Linked DNA regions of Shinella zoogloeoides. The protein of the gene in region 1 interacts with the protein of each later gene in a pairwise test. Links are inferred from orthologs where the notes say so. Each region holds a gene or a part of one and is shown on either strand. Other genes may lie near its edges.

What was found. The genes of interacting proteins can lie anywhere in the genome.
Region 2: the proteins of uvrA (region 1) and uvrB interact in binary tests that used the Escherichia coli proteins (3 or more experiments, as listed by UniProt). The link is inferred for Shinella zoogloeoides from one-to-one orthologs.

The regions. Positions count from the first base shown.
Region 1 is NZ_CP132311.1:1,589,366-1,592,899, forward strand. Bases 62-3,528 are described here. They hold uvrA (excinuclease ABC subunit UvrA), read left to right. Parts: upstream 62-409; coding sequence 410-3,328; downstream 3,329-3,528. Other genes in these bases: Q9316_RS09015 (single-stranded DNA-binding protein), read right to left, coding at 62-120; Q9316_RS09025 (glutathione S-transferase family protein), read left to right, coding at 3,332-3,528. In the rest of the region: more of Q9316_RS09015, read right to left, coding at 1-61; more of Q9316_RS09025, read left to right, coding at 3,529-3,534. UniProt on the Escherichia coli protein: The UvrABC repair system catalyzes the recognition and processing of DNA lesions. UvrA is an ATPase and a DNA-binding protein. A damage recognition complex composed of 2 UvrA and 2 UvrB subunits scans DNA for abnormalities.
Region 2 is NZ_CP132311.1:1,890,387-1,894,040, reverse strand. Bases 67-3,653 are described here. They hold uvrB (excinuclease ABC subunit UvrB), read right to left. Parts: upstream 3,303-3,653; coding sequence 267-3,302; downstream 67-266. Other genes in these bases: Q9316_RS10480 (DUF3137 domain-containing protein), read left to right, coding at 3,413-3,653; Q9316_RS10490 (P-loop ATPase, Sll1717 family), read right to left, coding at 67-132. In the rest of the region: more of Q9316_RS10490, read right to left, coding at 1-66; more of Q9316_RS10480, read left to right, coding at 3,654-3,654. UniProt on the Escherichia coli protein: The UvrABC repair system catalyzes the recognition and processing of DNA lesions. A damage recognition complex composed of 2 UvrA and 2 UvrB subunits scans DNA for abnormalities.

The DNA.
Region 1 (3,534 bases):
CCAGGTCTCGGAGGTAGCGATGCGCAGGTTGGCGATCGGCCGACCGTCCTGCGTGCGCCGGATTTCCGGGTCCGCCCCGACATTGCCGATCAAGATCACCTTGTTGACGCTTCCAGCCATACCCTTGCTTCCCGTTGTCGCGCGGGCGACGGTGCCCGACATCATTTCACTATACGAATGCGGCATCTTATAAGCTGCCGTTGTCAGGCGCCGCCCCGCGCAAGTGGTAATCCACAGATCAATTGCAAATTTTGTTCTTTTTTTGTTCTAATAATTCCCTACACTCTTGTCAACCGAATCGGAAACGGGCACGGAATCCTCTGACGACGCATGGACAGGCTCGAACCTGTTCCTACATAGGGGGGCCAACCCTATTTAGGATGCGCAACGACTTCTGACGCTGGATATCATGAGCGAACTCAAGACTATTTCCATTCGCGGCGCACGCGAGCACAATCTCAAGGGCATCGACCTCGACCTGCCCCGCAACAAGCTGATCGTGATGACCGGGCTTTCGGGCTCCGGCAAATCGTCGCTTGCCTTCGACACCATCTATGCCGAGGGCCAGCGTCGCTATGTCGAAAGCCTTTCGGCCTATGCGCGCCAGTTCCTCGAAATGATGCAAAAGCCTGACGTCGACCAGATCGACGGCCTGTCGCCCGCCATTTCGATCGAGCAGAAGACGACCTCGAAGAACCCGCGCTCGACCGTCGGCACGGTCACCGAGATCTACGACTACATGCGCCTGCTCTTCGCCCGCGTCGGCGTTCCCTATTCGCCGGCAACCGGCCTGCCGATCGAGAGCCAGACGGTCAGCCAGATGGTCGACCGGGTGCTGGAATTCGGCGAAGGCACGCGCCTTTACATTCTCGCGCCGATCGTGCGCGGCCGCAAGGGCGAGTACCGCAAGGAACTCGCCGAGCTGATGAAGAAGGGCTTCCAGCGCGTCAAGGTCGACGGCCAATTCTACGAGATCGCCGACGTGCCGGCGCTCGACAAGAAGTACAAGCACGATATCGACGTAGTGGTCGACCGCGTCGTCGTGCGCGCCGATCTCGCCTCGCGTCTGGCGGACAGTCTTGAAACCTGCCTCAAGCTCGCCGAGGGCCTGGCGATCGCGGAATTCGCCGACAAGCCGCTCCCGCCGGAGGAAACCGCGGCCGGCGGCTCGGCCAACAAATCGCTGAACGAGACGCACGAGCGCGTGCTGTTTTCCGAAAAGTTCGCCTGCCCGGTCTCCGGCTTCACCATCCCGGAAATCGAGCCGCGGCTCTTCTCGTTCAACAATCCCTTCGGCGCCTGCCCGACCTGCGACGGCCTCGGCAGCCAGCAGAAGATCGACCCGGACCTGATCGTGCCCGAAAGCGAGCGCACGCTGCGCGACGGCGCCATTGCGCCCTGGGCGAAATCTTCCTCGCCCTACTACAACCAGACGCTAGAAGCCCTCGGCGCCGCCTACGGCTTCAAGCTCTCCAGCCGCTGGTCGGAGCTGTCCGAGGAGGCACAAGGCGCCATCCTGCACGGTACGAAGGAAAAGATCGAATTCAACTATAAGGACGGCGCCCGCTCCTACAAGACGGTCAAGACCTTCGAGGGCATCGTGCCGAACCTGGAGCGCCGCTGGAAGGAGACCGACAGCGCCTGGTCGCGCGAGGAGATCGAGCGCTACATGTCGGCCGCCCCCTGCCCGGCCTGCGACGGCTATCGCCTGAAGCCCGAAGCGCTGGCGGTGAAGATCAACAAGCTGCATATCGGCGAGGTCACGCAGATGTCGATCCGCGTGGCGCGCGACTGGTTCGACGTCCTGCCGGAAAAGCTCAACACCAAGCAGAACGAGATCGCCGTCCGCATCCTCAAGGAGATTCGCGAGCGCCTGCGCTTTCTCAACGATGTCGGCCTGGAATATCTCTCGCTCTCGCGCAATTCCGGCACGCTGTCGGGCGGCGAGAGCCAGCGCATCCGCCTCGCCTCGCAGATCGGTTCCGGCCTGACGGGTGTGCTCTACGTGCTGGACGAGCCCTCCATCGGCCTGCACCAGCGCGACAATGCGCGCCTGCTCGACACGCTGCGGCACCTGCGCGACATCGGCAACACGGTGATCGTCGTCGAGCATGACGAGGACGCGATCCTGACGGCGGACTACGTGGTCGATATCGGCCCGGCCGCCGGCATCCATGGCGGCGAGGTCATCGCGCAGGGCACGCCCGGCGAAGTCATCGCCAATCCGGCATCGCTTACCGGCAAGTACCTGTCCGGCGAGCTTTCCGTCGCCATTCCCGGCGAGCGCCGCAAGCCGAAGAAGAAAAAGGAAATCAAGGTCGTCGGGGCGAAAGCTAACAATCTGAAGAATGTCACCGCCTCCATACCGCTCGGCGTCTTCACAGCGGTGACGGGCGTTTCCGGCGGCGGCAAGTCGACCTTCCTGATCGAGACGCTCTACAAGTCCGCCGCCCGCCGCATCATGGGCGCACGCGAAATCCCGGCCGAGCACGAGCGCATCGACGGTTTCGAATATATCGACAAGGTCATCGACATCGACCAGTCGCCGATCGGCCGCACGCCGCGCTCCAACCCGGCGACCTATACCGGCGCCTTCACGCCGATCCGCGACTGGTTCGCGGGCCTGCCGGAGGCGAAGGCGCGCGGCTACCAGCCGGGCCGCTTCTCCTTCAACGTCAAGGGCGGACGCTGCGAGGCCTGCCAGGGCGACGGCGTCATCAAGATCGAGATGCACTTCCTGCCCGATGTCTACGTCACCTGCGACGTCTGCCACGGCAAGCGCTACAACCGCGAAACGCTCGACGTCACCTTCAAGGGCAAGTCGATCGCCGACGTGCTGGACATGACCGTCGAGGAAGGCGTCGAGTTCTTCGCCGCCGTTCCCGCCGTGCGCGACAAGCTGGTGACGCTGAACCAGGTGGGCCTCGGTTATATCAAGGTCGGCCAGCAGGCCAACACCCTGTCGGGCGGCGAGGCGCAGCGCGTCAAGCTCGCCAAGGAGCTGTCGAAGCGCTCGACCGGCCGCACGCTCTACATCCTCGACGAGCCGACGACGGGCCTGCATTTCCACGACGTCGCAAAGCTGCTGGAAGTGCTGCACGAGCTGGTCAACCAGGGCAATTCGGTCGTCGTCATCGAGCACAATCTGGAGGTCATCAAGACCGCCGACTGGATCATCGACTTCGGCCCCGAGGGCGGCGACGGCGGCGGCGAGGTGATCGCGGAAGGCACGCCGGAAGATGTGGTGAAGGTGGAACGCTCCTATACCGGCCATTTCCTGAAGGAGCTGCTGGAGCGCCGGCCAATGAAGCGGGCGGCGGCGGAGTAGCCGATGATCCTGATCGGCCAGTACGATTCGTCCTATGTGCGCCGCGTGGCCATCGCCATGCGGCTTTACGATCTGCCGTTCGAGCACCGGCCCTGGTCGGTGTTCAGCGAGGGCGACAAGGTGCAGGCGCTCAACCCGTTGATGCGCGTGCCGACGCTGGTGCTCGACGATGGCGACTTGGTGGCCGACAGCGCTTCCATCCTCGA
Region 2 (3,654 bases), 300 kb from region 1 along the record:
GAGGATTAAGAAACTTGTATTTGATTTTATCACACTGCTTAGTACTCCTGCGTCATAAAAATACTCACTAAGCAAATCATCGCGTTCAGCAGAGATCTTGCCAAAATCTATCCAATCAAGAAGGGGCTTCATTCGTTTCTCTATTTTAAATTGCGCATAATTCAATGTTTCTCTTTATGATAGGAAGACAGAACTCTCCTGGCAACACCTTTTACGAGTAGAGAGATTTATGATGTGAATTATTTCACACCGCGGCCAAGCAACGATCACCGCCCCGGCCGCCCCGTCTTCCCCTTCGTCCGCCCCTTGCGCTTCGTCTCCGCAGGGTCCTCATAGCTCCCCACGCCGATCTTCCCCCGACGGACAGGCTTGGCATCGTCCGGGCCGGCCGCGTGCTCCGGCTGGCCTTCCAGCAGGGGGGCGGGGCGTTTCTTGGTGGAGAGGGTTTCGTCGGGGCGTTGGGGGAGGTCTCCGGTGACGGGTTTTTCGGTGCGGCCGACGGTCATTTCGTCGAGGGTGTTCTTGCGGAAGAGGGATTTTCCGGCCGGGGTCGCGACGTCGCGGCCCATCTCGTCCAGTTCGGGTTTCTGGAAGAGGGATTTTGAAGGGGCGTCGGCGTTTGCCGCTGTGGATCCTCGGGTCAAGCCCGAGGATGACGGAGGAGAAGTCGGGCGCGACTTTCCTGACGGGGTGCCGGAGGCGCCGGACTTTCCGCTTTTGCCACCTTCCTGTGATCTCGCCTCCTCCCGCGCCATCGGGTCGTCCATGACGGCGAGTTCGGCGGCCTTGAGGCGCTTGATCTCGTCGCGGATGCGGGCGGCCTTTTCGAAGTCGAGGTCGGCGGCGGCGTCGCGCATGGCTTTTTCCAGCGCGTTGAGATGGGCCTGCAGGTTGTTGCCGACGAGGTTGCCGCCATCCGCGAAACCCTTGCCCGAAACGCCGGAAATGTCGGCGCGGACGTGGTCGCGCTCGTAGACGCTGTCGAGGATGTCGGAGATTTTTGCCTTCACCGATTCCGGGGTGATGCCGTTCGCCTCGTTGTAGGCCACCTGCTTCTCGCGGCGGCGTGTCGTCTCGTCCATCGCGCGCTGCATGGAGCCGGTGATCTGGTCGGCATAGAGGATGACCTTGCCGTCGACGTTGCGCGCCGCGCGGCCGATGGTCTGCACCAGCGACGTCTCCGAGCGCAAAAAGCCTTCCTTGTCGGCGTCGAGGATGGCGACGAAGCCGCATTCGGGAATGTCGAGGCCCTCGCGCAGCAGGTTGATGCCGACCAGCACGTCGAAGGCGCCGAGGCGAAGATCGCGGATGATCTCGATGCGCTCCAGCGTGTCGATGTCCGAGTGCATGTACCGCACGCGAACCCCCTGTTCGTGCAGGTATTCGGTGAGGTCTTCCGCCATGCGCTTGGTCAGCACGGTGACGAGCGTGCGATAGCCGGCGGCCGCGGTCTCGCGGATCTCGCCCAGCACGTCGTCCACCTGGCTCTTGGCCGGGCGCACCTCGACGGGCGGGTCGATCAGGCCGGTCGGGCGGATGACCTGCTCGGCGAAGACGCCGCCGGACTGCTCCAGCTCCCAGCCGCCGGGCGTCGCCGAGACGGCGATCGTGTCCGGGCGCATGGCGTCCCATTCCTCGAAGCGCAAGGGGCGGTTGTCCATGCAGGAGGGCAGGCGGAAGCCGTATTCGGCCAGCGTCGCCTTGCGGCGGAAGTCGCCGCGGTACATGGCGCCGATCTGCGGCACCGTGACATGGCTTTCGTCGATGAAGATCAGCGCATTGTCCGGCACATATTCGAAGAGGGTCGGCGGCGGCTCGCCGGGGCGGCGGCCGGTCAGGTAGCGCGAATAGTTCTCGATGCCGGCACAGGAGCCGGTGGCTTCCAGCATTTCCAGGTCGTAGCGCGTGCGCTGCTCCAGGCGCTGCGCCTCCAGCAGGCGGCCGGCCTTCTCCAGCTCCGCGAGGCGCAGCTTCAGTTCCTCGCGGATGGCCTTGATGGCACCGTTCAGCGTCGGGCGCGGGGTGACGTAGTGGCTGTTGGCGTAGATCTTGACCGACTTCAGGTCGCCGGTCTTCTGGCCGGTCAGCGGGTCGAACTCGGTGATCGCGTCGATCTCGTCGCCGAACATGCTTATGCGCCAGGCGGCATCCTCAAGGTGGGCCGGGAAGATCTCAATGGTGTCGCCGCGCACGCGAAAACTGCCGCGCTGGAAATCCATCTCGCGGCGCTTGTACTGCTGGGCGACGAGGTCGGCGAGAAGCTGGCGCTGGTCAAGCCGTTCGCCGACCTCCATCTGGAAGGTCATCGCCGTATAGGTCTCGACCGAGCCGATACCGTAGATGCAGGACACCGAGGCGACGATGATGCAGTCGTCGCGCTCCAGCAGCGAGCGCGTCGCGGAGTGGCGCATGCGATCGATCTGCTCGTTGATCGAGCTCTCCTTCTCGATGAACGTATCGGAGCGCGGCACATAGGCTTCCGGCTGGTAATAATCGTAGTAGGAGACGAAATATTCGACCGCGTTCTCCGGGAAGAAGTTCTTGAATTCCGAATAGAGCTGCGCGGCCAGCGTCTTGTTCGGCGCGAGGATGACGGCGGGGCGCTGCGTCTCCTCGATCACCTTGGCCATGGTGAAGGTCTTGCCCGAGCCGGTGACGCCGAGCAGGACCTGGCTGCGCTCGCCGGAGGAGAGGCCGTCGACGAGGTCCTTGATGGCGGTGGGCTGGTCGCCGGCGGGCTGGTACTCGCTGATCATGCGGATGGGGATGCCGCCCTCCGACTTTTCCGGCCGGGCGGGGCGGTGCGGCGTCCACAGCTTGCCGTCCTTGAACAGCGGATTGCCGGACTCGATGAGCGCCGAGAGCGCTTCCACCGTCGCGGTGACCGCCGTGCCGGCGCCGAGCGAGACGGCGTCCTCCAGCGAGGTGTCCATGCCGGAGACCGGGTTGAGGCCGGCGGCGGCGCGGGTCTTCGGATCGGACGAGCCGCCGATGGAAACGCCGCGGGAGGTTTTGGAGACGGTCACCTGCTCCGTGTGGCGGCGCGCGGCGTTCTCCACCGACTTGCGGTGCTTGCCCGCCTTGGAGGCGACCTCGCGGCGGCTTTCGACGCCCGCTGCCTCCGCCTCGGCCTCGAGCTGCTTCACCCAGTCGGAGACGCTGCCGGAGAGCGGCTCGCTCTTTTCCGCCGGGACTCGCTTATCCTTCTCGTTCCACTCGAAGGGCGTCCCGGTGAAGGGCGATTGCGGGGCTTCCTCGAAACCGGGGTTCGAGGGCGAGGGTTTTTTCGGTGATCTGGCCATGCGGGGAATATGGAGAGAGTCACCCGGAAAGAAAAGGGGTGATGAGTACAAAAGGGAAACGAATTTGCCGCCGTCCCCGGCCGTTATCCTGCCAGCACGGAGGGGCGGTCATGAGCACGGTGGACGAAGCGGCACTGATGCCGAAGGAGGGCGCGCTGGAGAACCTGCGCGCGGCGGTGGCGGCCTATAACGGCGCGCGGCCGCGGGTGACGCGGGAACTCTATCTGCGCGTCCTGCTGATCTTCGGCGGCTATCTGCTGTTCGCGGCCTTCGTCGCGTACATGGCGTGGTCGGATATCGAGTCGAACGTTGTCGGCATCGTGCTCGGCCTGCTGTTCGTGGGCGGCGGCTT